Regions from separate parts of the Sinorhizobium sp. CCBAU 05631 genome, predicted to be linked through region 1. Evidence: predicted binding sites of a transcription regulator. Region 1 holds the regulator's gene; each other region holds the start of a gene.
What was found. The regulator LexA, encoded in region 1, represses DNA repair genes until DNA is damaged. The targets are predictions, from matches to a motif close to TGTTCNNNNTGTGTTCNG.

Region 2: SS05631_RS10405 (UvrD-helicase domain-containing protein) is a predicted target of LexA. The motif match lies at 3,756-3,773, and genes of this name have one in related genera.
Region 3: SS05631_RS23285 (ATP-dependent helicase) is a predicted target of LexA. The motif match lies at 2,588-2,605, and genes of this name have one in related genera.
Region 4: uvrA (excinuclease ABC subunit UvrA) is a predicted target of LexA. The motif match lies at 2,016-2,033, and genes of this name have one in related genera.

Annotation. Positions count from the first base shown of each region.
Region 1 is NZ_CP023063.1:1,472,196-1,477,520, reverse strand. Features, by position in the region: gene SS05631_RS07410 (sugar phosphate isomerase/epimerase) at 1-611, shown strand, start outside; tRNA gene SS05631_RS07405 (tRNA-Ala) at 699-774, shown strand; gene SS05631_RS31345 (hypothetical protein) at 1,087-1,254, shown strand; gene lexA (transcriptional repressor LexA) at 1,489-2,199, shown strand; tRNA gene SS05631_RS07390 (tRNA-Cys) at 2,465-2,538, shown strand; gene SS05631_RS07385 (YrbL family protein) at 2,757-3,545, opposite strand; gene SS05631_RS07380 (hypothetical protein) at 3,746-4,033, opposite strand; tRNA gene SS05631_RS07375 (tRNA-Asn) at 4,175-4,249, shown strand; gene SS05631_RS07370 (DUF6538 domain-containing protein) at 4,419-5,325, shown strand, end outside.
Region 2 is NZ_CP023063.1:2,103,531-2,108,855, reverse strand. Features, by position in the region: gene SS05631_RS10415 (phosphoribosyltransferase family protein) at 1-581, shown strand, start outside; gene SS05631_RS10410 (GNAT family N-acetyltransferase) at 669-1,130, shown strand; gene SS05631_RS10405 (UvrD-helicase domain-containing protein) at 1,140-3,713, opposite strand; gene SS05631_RS10400 (carboxymuconolactone decarboxylase family protein) at 3,841-4,251, opposite strand; gene SS05631_RS10395 (cyclase family protein) at 4,271-5,092, opposite strand.
Region 3 is NZ_CP023064.1:785,115-790,439, reverse strand. Features, by position in the region: gene SS05631_RS23290 (alpha/beta hydrolase) at 1-405, shown strand, start outside; gene SS05631_RS23285 (ATP-dependent helicase) at 451-2,517, opposite strand; gene SS05631_RS23280 (hypothetical protein) at 2,800-3,594, opposite strand; gene SS05631_RS23275 (hypothetical protein) at 3,741-3,986, shown strand; gene SS05631_RS23270 (hypothetical protein) at 4,017-4,226, opposite strand; partial or broken gene SS05631_RS23265 (GGDEF domain-containing protein) at 4,492-5,325, shown strand, end outside.
Region 4 is NZ_CP023063.1:1,619,260-1,624,584, reverse strand. Features, by position in the region: gene gyrA (DNA gyrase subunit A) at 1-245, opposite strand, end outside; gene SS05631_RS08065 (MarC family protein) at 549-1,196, shown strand; gene SS05631_RS08060 (single-stranded DNA-binding protein) at 1,359-1,874, opposite strand; gene uvrA (excinuclease ABC subunit UvrA) at 2,158-5,079, shown strand; gene SS05631_RS08050 (DUF72 domain-containing protein) at 5,217-5,325, shown strand, end outside.

The DNA of each region.
Region 1 (5,325 bases):
TCCTCAGCGCAAGGGCCGAACTGACGACATCCTACGGATCCTATGTCGCGCCACCGACTGACGACCTCATCGAATTCAGGCGTGCGCTCGAGAGCGCGATTGCACTCGGTGCCTCGAATATCCGCATCTGGCCAGGCACCCGCCGGCGCGATTCAAAGGACTACAGCGCAGGCGAAAGACGTGATGCCGCAAAGGCGATCCGCGACATGGGCGCCGAAGCCGCGCGCCACCGCGTGACCGTCTCGCTGGAATATCACCCGCAATCGCTGACGGACACGACCGACTCGGCAAGCCGCCTGATCGACGCGATCGCCCACGACAATGTTTATCTCTATTGGCAGCCGCGGCCCGGGCTGGAGCTCGGCGAGGCGCTCGCAGAGGTCGCCCGCATCGGTCAGCATGTATCTCATGTCCACGTCTTCGCCTGGGATCGAAATCGCAACCGTTTTCCCCTGGCATCGGCATCCGACTATTGGCGAAGCGTCCTCACGGCCCTCCCCGCATCGCGCTGGACCGGGCGACGCTTTGCAATGCTGGAATTCGTCGCCAATGACGATCCCGCCGCCTTCATCGAGGACGCCGCGACGCTCAAGCAAATTCTCCTCGAGTGACATCCACGACGGCCCCGATCCTCCCCACGCGAGACGCCGGGAGGGACTGGCGCGGGCGCTCAAATCCGCCTATATAGATGAACGGCTGGGGTCGTAGCTCAGTTGGGAGAGCGCCGCAATCGCACTGCGGAGGTCGAGGGTTCGACTCCCTTCGACTCCACCAAACGACCTTTGTCCGACCCGGAGACATAGGTAACAGAACATCGCTAAGACATCAGCGACATCTCTGTAGCGGGCCGATCCGACGTGGCTCGTCACCCTCGGACGACCACCACTTCAGACTGTATTCGCAGCAGACCCATTGCGAACGCGAATTCCGTTAAGAAGCGAGCGACCCGAAGTCAGAGGGAGCGGTGTTTTCCACCCGATGTGCCGTCTTCCCGCCTTGCCCCTCGCTTGCCAAAGAGCCTGATTTGAGAGAGACTTAGCACCTGGCATCATTGCATATCGGCAACTCCCGCAAGTGGGGACTACCATGCCTCTCAAATCTCTGATCGCCGCCGCCTTAATCGCTCTTCTCACACTTTCAGGATGCGCCACGACAGGCGCTACGGGCAACACGACCTACACCCAGTGGTACGGCCCCTACCCTGAACCCGACTTCGACGTTCTTAGCCCCGGCGGGCTGCGCCTCGCCTACTAGGACGGCTTGTCAAGACGATGCACAGCGTCGTCAAAGGTGAGCAAACGCTCGCCTTTGTGTGACGCTTGCCGCACGCAAGTCTTCACCACCATCGATACCCACAAACCGTCCGTGCCGCCCTGATAGCGGACGCGCCTCGACGCATGAGTTCACGGAATATTAAGTGCTTGCGGAACACATATGGAACGGATAGTTTCTGTTCTTGATTTGTTTCGCGAATCTGGAGTGACGCGCATGCTGACCCGCAAGCAACAGGAATTGCTTCTGTTCATTCATGAACGGATGAAGGAATCCGGGGTCCCGCCCTCCTTCGACGAGATGAAAGATGCGCTCGATCTTGCGTCGAAATCGGGCATCCACCGGCTGATCACTGCGCTGGAAGAACGCGGTTTCATTCGCCGGCTACCCAATCGGGCCCGAGCGCTCGAGGTCATCAAGCTGCCGGAAGCCTATTCGAGCCCAGCCCAGCCGCGGCGCGGCTTCTCGCCGAGCGTCATCGAGGGCAGCCTCGGCAAGCCCCCGGCACCGAAGCCGGCGCCAACGCCGCCGGTCGAGAGCGCGTCCATGACAGTGCCGGTCATGGGCCGGATCGCCGCCGGCGTGCCGATTTCGGCCATTCAGAACAATACGCACGAGATTTCCGTGCCGGTCGAGATGATCGGCAGCGGCGAGCACTACGCCCTCGAAATCAAGGGCGATTCGATGATCGAGGCGGGCATTCTCGATGGCGACACGGTGATCATCCGCAACGCCAGCACCGCCAGCCCGGGCGACATCGTCGTCGCCCTGATCGACGACGAGGAGGCAACCTTGAAGCGATTCCGCCGCAAGGGCGCATCGATCGCACTGGAAGCGGCGAATCCGGCTTACGAAACGCGCATCTTCGGACCCGACCGCGTGAAAATTCAGGGCAAACTCGTCGGTCTGATCCGGCGCTATCACTAGGCCGATTTGGGTTCCTGTGCCGATCCTGTGTGCGGTCGTTTCGCGCGGTCGCGACGACAGAACTGTTCTCTTTGCCTTCCGTGATCTCGCTTACTGCGGCCGGCGTTTATTGGTCTCGGCGTCCGCCATGCCACCGGCAAGAAGCGCTCTCGTATTCCGGCCTGTTCAAAGCTGTTTGTGGGCGTCTTTTTTGAACGTCTCCCTCTTGCGCTCCACATGGATTCGTTTTAAACGCCCGCCATCGCTCGATTTTACGAGCACGAGAGGCCTCGTGGCGGAGTGGTGACGCAGAGGACTGCAAATCCTTGTACCCCGGTTCAATTCCGGGCGAGGCCTCCATTACACATCTAATTGCCGATTCTACGTCACGAGATCAGGTGCTCGATCCGGTGCCACGCCCTTGGCTGGTAGCAATCTGCTCCAGGGTTTTCCCACAGCTCAGGTCGATGTTTATAGCCCGTCGATCGGCGACCCAAAGTTGAATCGAGGCATTTTTCGCCTGCCGAGCCATATAAGCTTGGCGCGAACCTGCCCCGGAGCTTTAGCTGTTGAGGCGATTAGACCGGTACGCTCGACAAGACCGCCGCCAAGAGCGCCGGATGCGGCGAGGCAGTTGACAAGCGCAGATAGCGGCCGGTCGGCTTTGAATGCCGCATCAGTGCGGCGTGGACAGATTGTTCTCCGTCTATCGCGGCTGGATGCTCCAATATTCTCGCCAGCTTCGTCAGCAGCTTCGAACGCATCCGTCTGAGCTTGATGTCGTTCGCACGGCGACAGAGAGCGAAAATGCGTAAGAAACTCTTCTCTCCCGTCCCATCGACGCAGATGAGTTCATCGTAACCGCGGCGATCGGTAACGACGAAATTGCCGGGATTTACATCCATCATGACGATGTGCAGGCGGCGAAACCGTTCGAAGATTTCGTCGATCATCGTGAGATGCCTGGCGGTGAGCTGCCCCGAAAACGCCAACTGAGCGAGGGTGGGCGCGAGCTTCCCATCGCGTCTGGTTATTTTTTCCACCACGAGCCCCAGGCCGTACTCGGTCTGGGCGAAGCCGAATATCTTCGGTATCGGCAGTTCGATGGCGTCCGCGAGGGAGAACTTTCTCGCCTGCTCAAGGAATTCGTCGACTTCACGCCGAAACGTTCGATAGGCCCCGAAACGTTTGAATTGGTTGAGGAATGCAAACGCCCTCTTTGACTGGCGTGTGCCGCTTGCTTCTCTGGATCCCAGCTTCAGAACCTTGATGAGAACACTCGGATGGAGACGATTCTCGAAAATGCTGCGCTGATGTCCGGCAGCGCATTCACGCCAGTCGGAAAGTTCGATCCTGTCGTCGAACATTTTCTGAACCCCGGATTGTGACAGTTTTGTAACAAAACTGTGTCTGGGGGAAAAGTTCAAGAGCGGCGTGCTTGGCGGCGCTATCTCTACCGTACATAGTATGCGGTAGTTGCAGTCTTGCCACTGTGACAGGGAGCGACGGGTGAAAGCAACCTTCCGGCCGTCCTCCCAGTGGGAGGAACTGCAGGCCTGTGCCCGGCCTACTTCCCGGAGTTCTCAGTGCCGCGCCGACGCGCCCACCAGACGGCGAGCTTCCGGCGGGCGCGGCGCACTGCAGGGATGTCATGCGACAATACGAGCAGGCCGAGCGGGACCATCCAGAAACCGAGAACCGGCAGAAAACCGAGCAGGCCACAGACGACGAGCAGCGACCCGATCAAGATGCGCAGGGCCGGCGAGTCGGGCAGCCGAATTCGCCAGTTGCCGAGCACGATTTGACGTGTTTGCGGATCGATGCCGAAATATCTCTTCTTGCCGCCGTTCGCCATTATGCCTCTTTAATCCAACTCCCCAACAGTTGGTGCCTTCTCCACAGGGTGACAACCGCGGCCCAAGATTTTTTTTGAAAAATCGCTTGGCAAATCGGAAAAGCATTTGTATTAGCAGCCTCACTTCTGCGGCGCAGATGATCCCTGGTAGCTCAGCGGTAGAGCACTCGACTGTTAATCGATAGGTCGCCGGTTCGAATCCGGCCCGGGGAGCCAGTTTCAAAGCCCTGCACCTCACGGTGCGGGGCTTTTTTCTTGCAGTGTTTTCAATGGCTTACACGATCATGTAAACGCATAAAGGCCCGAATGGCTCGCTGCCTGCTTGCAATTTTGGGTACATTTTGGCTACATTTTGGACTACAGGGCAGCGGAGACACCGGCAGCAATGAGGTCCGTCGACTTATCGCGATATGTGGTGAAGCACCCCGCAAGCGGTATCTATCGCTATTATCGCCGCGTCCCGACCGAGGTTGCCCACCTCGACAAGCGCGTCCACATCAAGCAGTCACTGAAGACGAAGAGCCTGAAAGAGGCGCTAGAGAAGGCGCAGGCAGTTCACGATGCCGCCGAGACATTCTGGCGAGCACTGCTCGTCGGCAATGACAACGAAGCCGCTTTCGCCCGATACGAATCCGCCGTGAAGGTCGCGCAGTCAATGGGATTTACCTACAGACCGGTCGAGGAGGTCGCCGCCCTGCCCCTCGACGAGCTCGAGCGGCGCCTGGCCGTCATCTCAGAGAACATGGACAAATCGCAGATAGTCGTCGACTCGATCGCCGGCACGATCGAGGAGCCGTCACCCCGCCTGAGCAACATCTGGTCTCTCTATGAGCGGCACAATGCCGCAGGCCTGACCGGCATGTCGAAGAACCAGATGCGCAAGCACAAGGTCTCGCGCGAGCGCGCCATCCGCTACGCGATCGACGTGATGGGCGACCTCGAACTCTCCGCTATCACCCGGGCAGACGTGTTGAAGTTTCGGGAGTGGTGGACGAGCAAGGTCATCAGCGAGGGCCTGACCGCCGATACCGCCAACCGCTCCTTCAGCGACATCATGGGAATGCTCACGCCGATCGATAACGCTCTCCACACCCACTATCACACCGCCTGGGAGAAGGCGCGGATCAAGGAAACGAACGCGACGAAGGGCGGCAGCCGACCGCCGTTCCCGCTCCAGTGGATCAGCGACAAGATCCTGACACCAGGCGCGATGGACATGCTCGACGAGGATGCGCGCCTGATCGTCTATGCGATGGTCGAAACCGGCGCGCGGCTCGGCGAGATCTGCAATC
Region 2 (5,325 bases), 630 kb from region 1:
TGCCGGTTGCCTTCGAGGTGGCGACGGTCCTCGGTGCTCCGCTCGAACTGCTGATCGTACGGAAGATCGGCGCTCCCGGACAGGCCGAGTTCGGCCTCGGCGCGCTCGTCGATGGCGACGAACCGCAACTGGTGCTCAACGCCGAGGTCATGCGCGTGGTCAAACCCTCACAGGAATATATCGATGCCGAGGTGTCGCGTCAGCGCCTGGAACTGGAGCGCCGCCGCGAACTTTACCTCGGCGACCGGCCGCGCATTTCTCCGGAAAGGCGCAAGGTCATCCTCGTCGACGACGGGATTGCCACCGGCGGCACGGTGAGGGCCGCCGTCCAGGCGCTCCGGAAGGCGGGCGCTGCGGCACTTGTCGTGGCCGTCCCGGTGGCTCCGCCGAGTGCAATCGCCGGCCTTCGCCGTCAAGTGGACCGGGTCGTCTGCCTCGCAACGCCTCATCCCTTTCATGCGGTCAGCATCTATTACGACGATTTCGAGCAAACCACCGACGCCGAGGTGATCGCGCTGATGCGGCGGGCGAAAGGAGAGGGCGCGGCAACCGCCTCGACGGATTCAGATAAAAATCAGTGATCGACGGCATGCGGCTGCCAGATAGACCTTGCCGAAATCAAGGGTTATGCTGGCGCCCCCGCAACGGCCTTTCCGGTGGGTTCGACGATGAGTGAAAACCTTTCCATCCGCCCGGTCGTCCGGGGCGACTACGACCAGTGGCTGCTGCTCTGGGAGGGCTACAACGCCTTTTACGGACGTTCGGGCGAAGCCGCACTCGCTCCCGACATCACCCATATGACCTGGTCGCGCTTCTTCGATGCCTATGAACCGATGCATGCCCTGGTTGCCGAGAACAAGGGCCGGTTGGTCGGGCTCACCCACTTCATCTTTCACCGCACCACCACGGCAATCCAGCCGAACTGCTATCTCCAGGACCTCTTCATCAACGAGGCAGCCCGCGGCAGAGGGGTCGGCGAGGCGCTGATCAACGGGGTCTTCGAAGCAGCGCGACGCGCCGGCACCTCGCGGGTCTACTGGCTGACCCACGAGACCAACCTCAAGGCGATGCGGCTCTACGACAAGGTGGCGGAGAAGTCGGGCTTCGTGATGTATCGGATGGTGATCTGAGGGGGCGCGTCACACTCTTTCCACGAATCCATCCAGCACGCGCTTCTGTCCGGCGCGGTCGAAATCGATCGTCAGCTTGTTGCCTTCGACCGCGGCAATGTTGCCGTTGCCGAATTTCAGATGGAAGACGCGGTCGCCGACGCTGAAGCGGGACGGTTCCGCAGTCGTCGACTTGGCGACGAGCTCGCCCTCGATGGTGCGGGTGCGGGGACCTGACTCGCCGTAGCCGATGCGTTCGACGGCATGGCCGGAGCGGCTGCCCCAATTGTCGCGGGTGGCGTCCGAGCGGTGCTGCTGGGCGCGCTTCCAGCCGGGCGTCTGGTAGCTGTTCTCGAAGGGATCGGCCTTGTCGAAGCGGGATTGGCCATAGCCGCCGCGATTGTAGCCGCCATAGGAGACGTCCTGCTCGGCGACCTCGACATGGTCGACCGGCAGTTCGTCGAGGAAGCGCGACGGCATCGTCGACTGCCAGAGGCCGTGAATGCGGCGGTTCGAGACGAACCAGATGTGACAGCGGCGCTTGGCGCGGGTGATCCCGACATAGGCGAGGCGGCGTTCCTCTTCGAGCCCGGCGCGGCCGCCCTCGTCGAGTGCCCGCTGATGCGGAAAGAGACCTTCCTCCCAGCCCGGCAGGAAGACGGTGTCGAATTCCAGGCCCTTGGCCGAGTGCAGCGTCATGATCGACACGGCATCCATGTCCTCGTTCTGCTCGGCATCCATGACGAGCGCGACATGCTCCAGGAAGCCGCGCATCGATTCGAAGGCCTCCATCGAGCGGATGAGTTCCTTGAGGTTTTCAAGCCGCCCCGGCGCTTCGGCCGACTTGTCCGCCTGCCACATCGCCGTATAGCCACTCTCATCCAAGATCTGTTCGGCAAGCTCCGTGTGCGGCGTCGTTTCGAGCAAGGTCTGCCAGCGGCGGAAATCGGTGACGACGTCGAACAGCGCCTTGCGCGCCTTCGGCTTCAACTCGTCGGTCTCGATGATCTCGGTTGCGGCGGCGAGCATCGGAATGTCGCGGGCGCGGGCATAGTCGTGCAGGGTTCGAACGGTGGTGTCGCCGAGGCCTCGTTTCGGCGTGTTGACGATGCGCTCGAAGGCGAGATCGTCGGCCGGCTGGCAGACGAGGCGGAAATATGCCATGGCGTCGCGGATTTCGAGCCGCTCGTAGAAGCGCGGGCCGCCGATGACGCGATAATTGAGGCCGAGGGTGACGAAGCGGTCTTCGAACTCGCGCATCTGGAAGGAGGCGCGCACCAGGATCGCAATGTCGTTCAGATTGTGCTTCTGGCGCTGGAGCTGTTCGATCTCCTCGCCGACGGCGCGGGCTTCCTCTTCGGAATCCCAGGCGGCGTGCACATGCACCTTCTCGTCGTCCGGGTGGCTGCGTTCGGTGAAGAGTGTCTTGCCGAGCCGGCCCTCATTGTGGGCGATCAGATGCGCGGCGGTGCCGAGGATATGCTCGGTCGAGCGGTAGTTGCGCTCGAGCTTGATGACCTTGGCGCCCGGGAAGTCCTTCTCAAAACGGAGGATATTGTCGACCTCGGCGCCGCGCCAGCCGTATATCGACTGGTCGTCGTCGCCGACGCAGCAGATGTTTATCTGCTGCTGTTTGTTTGCGCTCACGCTGTCGCCGCCTGCGCGGCTGCGCTCCGCGGGGGCGGACGAAACGTCGTCCGGCCAGCCTTGGCTGGCTCGGGCTTCGCCCGCAGGCGTTTCTCTCACGACGGCCTTGCCGCTCTGCGGCCGCTGCGCCAAGAGCCGCAGCCACATATATTGCGCCGTGTTGGTATCCTGATACTCGTCGACAAGGATGTAGCGAAACTTGTCGTGATAATCCTTGAGCACGTCCGGATTGGCGCGGAACATGCGGATCGGGTGCAGCAGCAGGTCGCCGAAGTCGCAGGCGTTTAGCGTCACCAGGCGGTTCTGGTAGGCGGCGTAGAGCTCGCGGCCCCTACCGTTCGCGAAGGCGCGGGCGTCGCCCTCGGGGATATGCGCCGGATCGAGGCCCTTGTTCTTCCAGGTGTCGATCATGGCGGCGAATTGCTTGGCCGGCCAACGCTTGTCGTCCAGCCCTTCGGCCTGGATAAGCTGCTTGATCAGCCGCACGACGTCGTCGGTGTCGAGGATGGTGAAATCGGATCTCAGCCCCACGAGTTCGGCATGGCGGCGCAAGAGCTTGACACCGATCGAGTGGAAGGTGCCGAGCCAGGGCATGCCTTCGACCGCATGGCCGACGAGCACGCCGATGCGCTCCTTCATCTCGCGCGCCGCCTTGTTGGTGAAGGTCACGGCGAGGATCTGCGAGGGATAGGCGCGGCCGGTCGACAGGATATGGGCGATGCGGGTGGTCAGCACGCGCGTCTTGCCGGTGCCGGCGCCGGCAAGCACGAGCACCGGGCCCTCCAGCGTTTCGACGGCTTCGCGCTGTTCCGAGTTGAGACCGGAGAGATAGTCCGGCCGTTGCGCCTTGTCGCGGGCAGCCATGGCGCGCGCCGCGATGCCGCCGGCGGCAGGGGCGGGTTTGCGCGGCGCCGGCTCCTCGTCGAAGAAGGGGATGTCGTCGAAACCTTTGCTCATGCGGCCCAATGTAGTGATTCGGGACCGAAAGGCCAGAAAGGATGTTCTTCTTTTATTCCGGAGTCTCGTCGGATTTCTGCAAGCCTGTGGAAAGACAGGCGTTTTCAGCGCTGGTGTTTCGATGTCGCTATCGTTCGGCCGTGGCGTCGAAGGCCGGATCGACCGGGACCTGCAGCGCGGTCGCCAGCTGGTTGGTCTTGGCGGCAAGCGAAATGACGCGCAGCAGATCGGCATGCTCGGCTTCGCTCATCCCCTTTGCCTTGGCGGCGGCGGTGTGCGAGTGGATGCAATAGCCGCAGCCATTGCTGACGGAAACTGCGATGTACAGCATCTCCTTGACCAGCGGATCGAGCGCCGAGGGCGTCGCCATCACCGCCTTGACCTCCGCCCAGGTGCGTTCCAGCAGGTCCGGATCGAAGGCGAGCCACAGCCACATATTGTTGATGAAGTCCGATTTCCGCGTGGCGCGGATGTCGTCGAAAACCGCCTTGACGCGCAGGTTCGATTCCGGGTCGGACGGCGGCGCAACGGTGCTCATGATGCTTCCTTCCGCGGTTCTAAACGAGGGCGAAAACGCGCGCCGGCCCGCCGGTGCCGCCGCGGTGCTTCGGCGCGCCGAGGACGAGCGTTGCGCCCTTGGCCGGTAGCTTGTCGAGATTGGCGGCGGCTTCCAGCCCCCAGCGACCCTCCGGCAGCCAGGCGCGGTGGGTGGCGAAGTCAGGAGATATGCCGTGATCGAGCGAGAGCGTGTCGACGGCAATGCCGGCAGCCTTCGTTTCCTGGAGCAGAAACTTGGCTGCGTCGACATGGAAGCCGGGGAAGTGCAGCTTTCCCTCGGCGTCGGCGTTGCGGAACTTCTCCGTGCCGAGATGGGCCGCCCAACCGGAAAGCATGGCGACGCAGGCATTCTCCGGAACGTCGCCATTGGCGGCGATCCACGCCTTGATGTCCTCGGGTGTGACCTGCGCGTCCGGGTCGGCTGCCGCCCTCTCGCGAATGTCGACGATGCAGAGCGGCACGAGGAGTTTTTCGACCGGCAGTTCCGCGACCGAGAGGCCGTCGGCGGAGAAATGCAGCGGCGCATCGACATGGGTGCCGGTATGTTCGTTCACCCGGAGCTCGAACAGGTTGAACGTATGTTCGGCAAAGTTGAACTTCTGCTCGCGGAAGAACTGCTGCGAGACGAAGAAGGTCGGAAACTCCTCATGGAGTTCATGGGTGAGGTCGGTGACGCTCGTATGGCCGGCGGCAAGCGCCGGCGGCGCGACCCCCATGCCGGCGGCCGCGGCGCCCGCCGATGCGACAGCGGCGGCGCGGAAGAAGCTGCGCCGCGACAACATTTGCTGCTTTACCGATTCGATCACGCATGCATCGCACATGTGCTTTCTCCCCCCTTTTTCAACGTCCGGTTTCATGAGGCAGAATAGCCGAGCCGCGGCGGCTGTAAACAGCGATCGACGAGCGCCGGCATGCGGGGGCGCCATGATGCGGACAACAAATTCCGCTTTCATTACAAATGCGTAATGATGGCGTTCCGAGATTGCCCGAAGGCGCGCAAACAATGATACTTGCGGCAACTCGGAACGTTCCGCCGGTACGCGCCGCGCTGGAG
Region 3 (5,325 bases), on a different replicon from region 1:
TTGGCCGGACGCCCGATTGTCGAGCGAATCCGAAGCGCGCTTCTGGTCGGCCCCTGTGATCTCGAGGAGACGGAGCGACTGCATCCGGGGGCGATCGCCTTCGGGGGCATGCCGCGACAGCGGCTTAGCTTTCCAAGTCTCGTCGTCGGCAGTCTTAACGATCCCTATATGCGCTTCGACCGCTTACGGATTTTGTGTGAAGAATGGGGCGGCCGCCTCGTCGATCTCGGCCATGCCGGCCACATCAACATCGCGAGCGGCTTCGGCCGCTGGCCGGCCGGCTACGATCTGCTCCAGGTTCTGAACGGCATGGCTAAAGACGACCGCTCGATCACTGCGCCGACAATGCTCGTCCGTCAATTGGCGCGTTCGGCTCCAGCGAGCCGGCAACGATCATTTTCCTAAGGCGCGTTCAAACGTATTCACGCTGCACACTTTGGGCGACATGCATTAACGCCACATACCGCGCATGCGGGCCCGGACATCGATGCGCAATTGCTGCGCATCACGCTGGCCAGCCGCAGCCGGCTTGGCAACGGGCCAGGCCGAGCACTCGAAGAATTGCAGAAGCGTTGCAGGTAGGAAGCGGCTGCGCGAGGCGTAGACATGCCGGTCGCCCTGGGCATGCTGACCGTGCGTAAAAAAGCGCTGCGGGGTGATCAGATGCAGGCTGTCCTTGGCGCGCGTCATGGCGACGTAAAGCAGACGGCGCTCCTCCTCGACCTCCGCCGTGCTGCCGACACCGAGATCGGACGGAATGCAGCCGTCGACGCAATTCAGCACGAAAACCGATTTCCATTCCTGCCCCTTGGCCGAGTGGATGGTCGAGAGGATGAGATAGTCCTCGTCGAGCAGCGGCACGCCCGCATGGTCGCTGGTGGCGTCCGGCGGATCGAGGGTGAGCTCGGTCAGAAAGCGCTCGCGCGACGGATAGCCGCTGGCGATCTGCTCGAGCTGCAGGAGGTCGGCCCTGCGGACCTCGGCGTCTTCATGGATACGCTCCAGATGCGGTTCGTACCAGGCGCGGGCCGTGCTGATTTCTCCTGGCCAGCCGGTCCGGGTGGAGCGCAGGGTCTGCAGCATGTCAGCGAAGAGCAACCAGGCATCGCCGGAGCGCGGCGGGGCAGGGATCTCCGCAAGCGCCGCCAGCGGTTCCGGATCGGCGGCGATCGCCTCGAGGACGCGCCCGGCCGTCTGCGGACCGACGCCGGGAAGCAATTGCATCAGCCGAAAACCCGCGACCCGGTCGCGCGGATTCTGCGCAAAGCGCAACGCCGCCAGCATGTCCTTCACATGCGCGCTGTCCAGGAATTTGAGCCCGCCGAACTTCACGAAGGGAATGTTGCGGCGGGTCAGTTCAACCTCGAGGGCGCCGCTGTGGTGCGAGGTGCGGAAGAGCACGACCTGCTGCTTCAGCAGCATTCCGCCTTCGCGGTTCTCCAAGACCTGTTCGACGACGTAGTTGGCCTGATCCGCCTCGTCGCGCACGGTCACGAGCCGCGGCCGCTCGGCCGATTGCCGCTCGGTCCAGAGGTTCTTGGTGAAGCGTTCGCGGGCCAGTTCGATGACGCCGTTTGCGGCAGCGAGGATCGGCTGTGTCGAGCGATAGTTCCGATCGAGCGTGATGATCTCCGCCGCCGGCGTGAAGCTTGCCGGAAAATCCAGAATGTTGCGCACCGTCGCGGCGCGGAACGAGTAGATCGACTGGGCGTCGTCGCCCACCACGGTGAGGCCCCGACCATTCGGCTTCAACGCAAGGAGGATCGAAGCCTGCAGCCGGTTGGTATCCTGATATTCGTCGACAAGCACGTGGTCGAACCGGCCGCCGACGTCCTCGGCGAGGGCGGCGTCGCCCATCATCTGCGCCCAGTAGAGCAGCAGGTCGTCGTAATCGAGGACGTTCTGCGCCTGCTTGGCTTCGACATAGGCGCCGAAAAGTTCGCGCAGTTGCTTTTCCCAGGCAGAACACCAGGGAAAATTGTCGTGCAGGACCTCGTCGAGCGGCTGTTCCGCATTGACGGTGCGCGAATAGATGGCAAGACATGTCGCCTTGGTGGGGAAACGGTTCTCGGTTTTCGATAAACCAAGTTCGTGCCGCACGATGTTCATGAGATCGGCGCTGTCTTCCCGGTCGTGAATGGTGAAATCCGGATCGATACCGATTTCCCCGGCATGGTCGCGCAGAAGCCGCGCGCCGATGCCGTGAAAGGTTCCCGCCCAGGCAAGCGCGTCCGAGATCGTGCCGGCCTTGCCGCCGAGAACCTGGCCGCAGATGCGTTCGACTCTTCGGCCCAACTCGGCGGCCGCCCGGCGCGAGAAGGTCATCAGCAGGATACGTCGGGGGTCCGCACCGTTGACGATGAGATGCGCCACCCGGTTGGCTAGCGTGTTTGTCTTGCCTGAGCCGGCGCCGGCGATGATGAGAAGCGGACCACCGATATGGGCATCCGGTCCGACACCGTGTGAGACGGCACTGCGCTGGCGCTCGTTCAGTTTTTCCAGATATGCCACGCTCATCCGACCTCGTCCCGCCTCCGATTGAACAGGCGCGTCCTGTGAAGGCGGCGGAAATTGCCGCGAATCGCGCGTGAACGGAAAAGGAACATAGCCGCAGTTCGACATACCGCAAAGCCGCCAGCGGTCTGGATGGTCAATTTCGGCCCGAACGGATCGGCCGCTTTGCTATTCGGCGCGCGTTCGATGTTCGGAGATGCCCGCCGGCTTCCGCGCCTGCTGGCGTCGCGCCATGGAGCGTGCGTTTCTGCGGGCGATCCTCAACTTGGTGAGTGTTTGCTGCCATCATCCCCTGGAAAGCGCCTGGGGCCCGGGCTCTCGGCGGGCCGGCCATGTCGCGACGAGTTCGGCAAGGGTCGGTGGGCGCCATCTCCCCCAAACGTGGTCAACGGTGTGATCCGCTTGCGGATAGTATTGCGCCAGCGACGCCGGCTCGGCGACTTCGCCGGAGAGATCCACAAAGACGACGCTCCCATACTGAACGGTCGTAACCGGGCGGTCCAAGGGCGGCGGATCGTCAGCGGGGAGGGGATAGCGGCGGCGACGCCTTTCCGCGACCCGCGCTCTCGCCGCTCTATCTGCCTCGGAACCTCTTTCCGCATCTCGGCGGCGCTTTCTTTCCTCCGGTTCGCTTCTTCGAGCGGCCTCCTCGATCCCTGGCCAGTGTCGCTGCAGTTCCTCGTAGGACCGGAAGGGTACGCGCCAGACCCGCCCATCCTCGTCCCAATGCGCCCAGGGAATTCCGCGCAGCAATTCGATCACCGATCTGGAATAGGGCGTTCGGATGCGCAGGTCGTCGCGGACCTCTAGATATGGGCTGACGATGGGCTCGAAATCATAGGCGTCGCGGCCTTTGGCGTCACCATGGATGTCGGCGCGCTCTGCTTCCCGTGCCAGCCACCGCTCGATACGACCGGCGGCCGTCGTTCCCGGCACGAACCAGCTCTTGCGTTCGTCGTTCCACCGGGACCGTGGGAACGCTTGGCGAAATCGCTCGACGGTCGCTCGATCATAGGGAAAGGACGCGAACTCACCTTGCCGAGCCTCAACGTCGCGCTTCCACTGATTGTGCGGAACCATGACCGTCTCCACGCCCTTCAGGAGTAACGCTGCGCGCGGTCGCTTTCTTCGTCTCGATCGAGCCTCCCGCAGCCAGATGCTTTTCGGAACGGCGCGATGGAACCGGTCTCCTCGTCTGCGAGTTTCCCTCTTCACTAGGAGGAACGATGCCTAAGGTCACCGACACGATCACCCAGCCCCAGCCCCCGGACCGCCGGGTCGAGTGCGAGCGCGCGCTGGAAGAGGATTTTCAGATTTTCACGAGTCTGGCCGAAAGCGCCGGCTGGACGTGGCAGGAGATCGCGCTCGCGCTGATGGAGCTCACCGAAGACTATGTGATCGCGATGCGAATGGCCGCGAAAATGGCCGAAGCCACTCCCGTTCCCTTCCCAGGAAACAAGACGTTGCACTGATGGCAGGCGGCCCGACCTCGCGTCGTGGGATCACTCCCGCGGACGCACGGACAGTTTTTTCAGCATTGCGACGTCGCGCACGCCGGACTGATAAATGCGAATCAACCGTGCGGCGATTTCATTCGCTCTCTCGCCGCTGCTCTCCACACCCTTTTCCTCCAGGATCTGTTCGAAAATGCTGTGCAGCAGATCCACCTCTGTGGGGCCGAAAGTGCTGCACCGGTCGCGAGATGGCACCATGGTTCATCTCCTCTCGACGGGGGCGGATTCGCACATCCGTGGCGCCCGAGCGTGTGCCGGAAACGTTCAGTGTATGCCTGATTGGGACGATGACGAGTCACTGCAGGTAGCGGCCCCGAATCTCTGTGCAAGTGCTGGTTTGCCCTTTGGGACCGTTGCCGGAGAGGAATATCGGCCACGACGGAGCGGCGGCCATTCGCCAAGCGCTTGCATTCGCACCGCTGGCTTATTGCTTCCTTTAACGAAGACCGTCTAACGTCGACATATGGCGAAGGATACCAGTCGACTCTTTGAACTCTTCGAGACCTCTCCGGTTCTCGTCGCCGCCTATGACGAGTTCGACAGGCTGCGCTAAACCAACGAGGCATTCCGGTCAGCCTATTTCGTCGCACCGGATGAGACGCCGCTATGGCCGGACTTGATGCGGCGGAACTTTCATGCCCAACGCGGAACCGTCATTCGCTCGGGAGATTTCGAAAAATGGCTGCGATCGACCCAGTCGCGCCGCGGCAAGGTCGGCTTCAGGTCTTTTGAAACCGATCTGTTCGACGGGCGCTGGCTTTGGATGACCGAAACCGTCGAGAAGGATGGCTGGATGCTTTGCGTGGCCACCGATGTGACCGGTCTCAGGGTGAAGGCGCGCACGGTGCGACAGGATCGTGATCTGGCCATCAAGGCCTCCTATACCGACGAACTAACCGGCGTCGCCAACCGCCGTTTCGTGACGGCGAGAATCGAGGACATGCTGCAGCAGAGCTCGCCAGGCTGCCTCTGCGTGCTGGACATCGACCGTTTCAAGAGCATCAACGACCAGTTCGGCCATCAGACCGGTGATGCAATCCTGAGGGATTTCGCGACGCGCATTCACCGCCTGGTGCGGCGCACCGACTGCTTCGGGAGGGTCGGCGGCGAGGAATTCGTGCTTACCCTACCGGCCACGCCCGTCGAGCAGGCTAAATTGATTCTCGAAAGAATGCTCGCCTCCGTGCGCAAGTCCCGTCCGCTTCAGGAGCGGCCCGATTTCGGATACACGTTTTCGGCCGGCATCGCGGGTGCTCAGCCGGGCGACACTGCGATCAGCCTCTATGCCCGTGCGGAC
Region 4 (5,325 bases), 150 kb from region 1:
ATCACGTCACCGGTGACGCGGGCGCATTTGACGTATTTCTTGTTCCAATCGATGCCGAGTTCGCTCATCCCGTAAAGGATGCGGCGGTGAACCGGTTTCAGACCGTCGCGCACATCGGGAAGGGCGCGGGAAACGATCACGCTCATGGCGTAATCGAGATAGGACCGCTGCATTTCCTCGATGATGGAAATCGGCTCGATGCCTGGCGGAGTCTTTCCGCCGCCGGGAGTGCTTTGCTCAGTCAATGTCGATCACGATCTTTGTTCAGAATCAGTCAGTTCTTATAGCCGAATGCAGCTTCAAGCGCCAATTTTGGCCAATGGTTTTGAACAGCCTTTTGCCGCCGGAACAGGCTTTTCTAGGGCAGGCATCCACAAATCGGAAGAGCTTCTCCGCAAGCCTCGAATGCATCCGGCTTTCCTTCGCGTAAAGCCGGTTTAGGCTATCGCACAGCGCTTGGCTAGCCGGCCCTTCCCAAGCGCGCGTCGGTTGCCTAAGAATGCAGCGCCGCTACCGGGTACCCGGATGGCGATCCGGAGGGGGAACGGATGTTCGATGCCGATCTGCTGATCAATGCGCTGACGACGCTGCTCGTCACGCTAGACCCGCCGGGCCTTGCGCCCATTTTCCTGAGCCTCACGGTCGGTCTGAGCCGGCAGGAGCGCTTCCAGGTCGCGACCCGCGGCTCGCTGATCGCTTTTTTCATCCTCGCTGCCTTTGCCCTTTTCGGCGACGGCATTCTCGGCCTGCTCGGCATCTCGATCGGCGCTTTCCGCATCGCGGGCGGCCTGCTTCTCTTCTGGATTTCCTTCGAGATGATCTTCGAACGACGCCAGGAGCGAAAGGAAAAGACCGGAGAAACGGCGGTGACCAAGGACCACATCCACAATATCGCCGTCTTCCCCCTCGCCCTGCCGCTGATCGCCGGGCCGGGGGCGATTTCGGCAACGATCCTGCTCGGCAGTTCCTTTCCCTCGGTCCTCGAGCGCGTCCAACTCCTCGTCGTCATCGCCGCCTCGATGGCATCGCTCTTCCTGGCGCTGGTGATCGCCGACCGGATCGACCGTTTCCTCGGGGTTACCGGTCGGGCGATCCTCACCCGCCTCCTCGGCGTGATCCTGGCGGCGCTCGCCGTTCAGTTCGTCGTCGACGGCGTGCGTTCTGCTTTTCAAATCCCAGTTCAGAGCCTCGGCTGAAAACGCAACGGCCCGCAACTGCATGTGTCCTTAAATCGACTTCGATTTCAGGACAAAGACATGCAGCAATTCAAAGTGCTACAGCGACCTTTGCGCGTCTGAAAAGACGCGCGGCACTGTAGAGGCGGGCCGAATATGTTCCGAGCGATTGACGCTGACCGATCAGAACGGAATGTCGTCGTCGAGATCGCGGGAGAAATTGCCGCCGCCCTGGTTTGGTTGGCCGCCGGAGCGGCCGCCGCCCGGAGATTGCCGCGGCTGGTCGTAATCCTCGTAACCGCCGCCGCCGTAGTCGCTGCCGCCACTTCTGGCGCCGCCGCCTTCGCCGCGGCCGTCGAGCATCGTCAGCGTCGAGTTGAAGCCCTGCAGCACGACCTCGGTGGTGTAACGGTCATTGCCGTTCTGGTCCTGCCATTTGCGGGTCTGCAGCTGGCCTTCGATATAGAGCTTGGCGCCCTTCTTCACATATTGCTCGACGACCTTGCACAGGCCTTCGTTGAAGACGACCACATTGTGCCACTCCGTCTTTTCGCGCCGTTCCCCGCTGTTGCGGTCGCGCCAGGTCTCCGACGTGGCGATCCGGAGATTGGCGATCGGCCGGCCGTCCTGCGTGCGCCGGATTTCCGGGTCGGCCCCGACATTTCCGATCAAGATCACCTTGTTGACGCTACCAGCCATATCGCTTTTCCCGTGTTTTCACCGAACCGCCGGCCCGGCTTTCAAATGTCTCAAGAGGGCGCATCTTAGCGGTGAGCCGCCGCCGATACGCCCCGCATCCTACACAATCCACAGCTCATTTGGCAGGCCGCGGCTTATGTTTGTTCTTTTTTTGTTCTAATATTCCCTTATTATCCTGTCAACCGAATCGCAATTGAGCCGCCTCTTTGCCGATTGCGCCTCGACATGGGCGTTGTCGTCATTACATAGGAGGCTTTCAACCGACATGCAAAACTGGCTTCCGATGAGCGAACTCAAGACCCTCTCCATTCGCGGCGCGCGCGAGCATAACCTCAAGGGCATCGACCTTGACCTGCCGCGCAACAAGCTGATCGTGATGACCGGCCTTTCGGGCTCCGGAAAATCCTCGCTCGCCTTCGACACGATCTATGCCGAGGGCCAGCGCCGCTATGTCGAGAGCCTGTCGGCCTATGCACGGCAGTTCCTGGAGATGATGCAGAAGCCGGATGTCGACCAGATCGACGGACTGTCGCCGGCAATCTCGATCGAACAGAAGACGACATCCCGCAATCCGCGTTCGACGGTCGGCACGGTCACCGAGATCTATGACTATCTGCGCCTGCTCTTCGCACGCGTCGGCGTCCCCTATTCGCCAGCGACGGGCCTGCCGATCGAGAGCCAGACGGTCAGCCAGATGGTCGATCGCGTCCTGGAATTCGGCGAAGGCACGCGGCTCTACATCCTCGCGCCGCTCGTGCGCGGCCGCAAGGGCGAGTACAAGAAGGAACTCGCCGAGCTGATGAAGAAGGGCTTCCAGCGCGTCAAGGTCGATGGCCAGTTCTACGAAATCGCCGACGTGCCGGCACTCGACAAGAAATACAAGCATGACATTGACGTCGTCGTCGACCGCGTCGTCGTGCGTCCCGACCTCGGCACCCGACTTGCCGACAGCCTCGAAACCTGCCTGACGCTCGCAGACGGCCTGGCGATCGCCGAATTCGCCGACAGGCCGCTGCCGCCGGAAGAGACGGCCGCCGGCGGTTCGGCCAACAAGTCGCTCAACGAGACGCATGAGCGCGTGCTGTTCTCGGAAAAATTCGCCTGCCCGGTCTCCGGCTTCACCATTCCGGAGATCGAACCGCGGTTGTTCTCCTTCAACAATCCCTTCGGCGCCTGCACGACCTGTGACGGTCTCGGCAGCCAGCAGAAAATCGACGAGGCGCTGATCGTTCCCGAGCCGAATCGGACTTTGCGGGACGGCGCCATCGCCCCCTGGGCGAAATCGACCTCGCCCTATTACAATCAGACGCTCGAGGCGCTCGGCAAGGTCTTCGACTTCAAGCTCGGCAATCGCTGGAGCGAGCTCTCCGAGGAAGCGCAGCGGGCGATCCTGCACGGCACGGACGAAAAGATCACCTTCCACTATCAGGACGGTGCCCGCTCCTACAACACGACGAAGACCTTCGAAGGAATCGTGCCCAATCTCGAGCGGCGCTGGAAGGAGACCGACAGTGCCTGGGCGCGCGAGGAGATCGAGCGCTTCATGTCGGCGGCCCCCTGCCCCGCCTGCGCCGGCTACCGGCTGAAACCGGAGGCGTTGGCGGTCAAGATCGACAGGCTTCATATCGGCGAGCTCACCGAGATGTCGATCCGTGCTGCCCGCGACTGGTTCGAAACGCTTCCCGAGCGCCTCAGCACCAAGCAGAACGAGATCGCCGTGCGCATCCTCAAGGAGATTCGCGAGCGGCTGCGCTTCCTGAACGACGTCGGCCTCGAATATCTGAGCCTGTCGCGCAATTCCGGCACGCTGTCCGGCGGCGAGAGCCAGCGCATCCGGCTCGCCTCGCAGATCGGTTCGGGGCTGACCGGCGTGCTCTATGTCCTCGACGAGCCGTCGATCGGCCTGCACCAGCGCGACAATGCCCGGTTGCTCGAGACGCTCCGGCATCTGCGCGACATCGGCAACACCGTCATCGTCGTCGAGCATGACGAGGATGCCATCCTGACGGCGGATCATGTGGTCGACATCGGCCCCGCCGCCGGCATTCACGGCGGCGAGATCGTCGCCGAAGGTGCGCCCGCCGATATCATGGCCAATCCGAAGTCGCTGACCGGCAAATATCTCTCCGGCGAACTCTGCGTCGCGGTTCCCAGCGAACGCCGGAAGCCAAAAAAGAAGAAGGAAATCACGGTCGTAGGGGCGCGGGCTAACAATCTGAAGAATGTGACCGCGTCGATCCCGCTCGGCGTCTTCACCGCCGTCACGGGCGTTTCGGGGGGCGGCAAGTCCACTTTCCTCATCGAGACGCTCTACAAGGCGGCCGCCCGCCGCGTCATGGGCGCGCGCGAAAACCCCGCCGACCACGACCGGATCGATGGCTTCGAGCATATCGACAAGGTGATCGACATCGACCAATCGCCGATCGGCCGGACACCGCGCTCGAACCCGGCGACCTATACGGGCGCCTTCACGCCGATTCGCGACTGGTTCGCCGGCCTGCCGGAGGCAAAGGCGCGCGGCTATCAGCCCGGCCGCTTCTCCTTCAACGTCAAGGGCGGACGCTGCGAGGCCTGCCAAGGCGACGGCGTCATCAAGATCGAGATGCACTTCCTGCCGGATGTCTACGTCACCTGCGACGTCTGCCACGGCAAGCGCTACAACCGCGAAACGCTCGACGTGCATTTCAAGGGCAAGTCGATCGCCGACGTGCTCGACATGACGGTGGAAGAAGGCGTCGAATTCTTCGCGGCCGTACCGGCCGTGCGTGACAAGCTGGTGACGCTCAACCAGGTAGGGCTCGGCTATATCAAGATCGGCCAGCAGGCGAACACGCTGTCGGGCGGCGAAGCGCAGCGCGTCAAGCTTGCCAAGGAACTGTCGAAGCGCTCGACCGGGCGCACGCTCTACATCCTTGACGAGCCGACGACAGGCTTGCATTTCCATGATGTCGCCAAGCTTCTTGAAGTTCTGCATGAACTCGTCAACCAGGGCAATTCGGTTGTCGTGATCGAGCACAATCTCGAGGTCATCAAGACCGCCGATTGGGTGATCGATTTCGGCCCGGAGGGCGGCGACGGCGGCGGCGAGGTCATCGCCAAGGGAACGCCGGAAGACGTGGTGAAGGAACCACGCTCCTATACCGGCCAGTTCCTGAAGGAGCTTCTGGAACGCCGGCCGGTGAGGAAGGTCGTAGCGGCCGAGTGATCAACGACGCTTGCGCGGAGAAACGGGTGGCGGATGATCTTCGCATCCGCCAGGGCTTATGTGTCGGATGATCGGTCCAGAACGGACCGGCGAATGCGATGAGCAGCACGAGTGTTCTGGGTATCGAGGAGGAGATGATGGCAGAAACCGGGAAGATCCGCGTCGGCATCGGTGGCTGGAATTTCGAACCCTGGGAGACGAGCTTCTATCCGGCCGGTCTTCCGAAGAAGCGGCAGCTCGAATTCG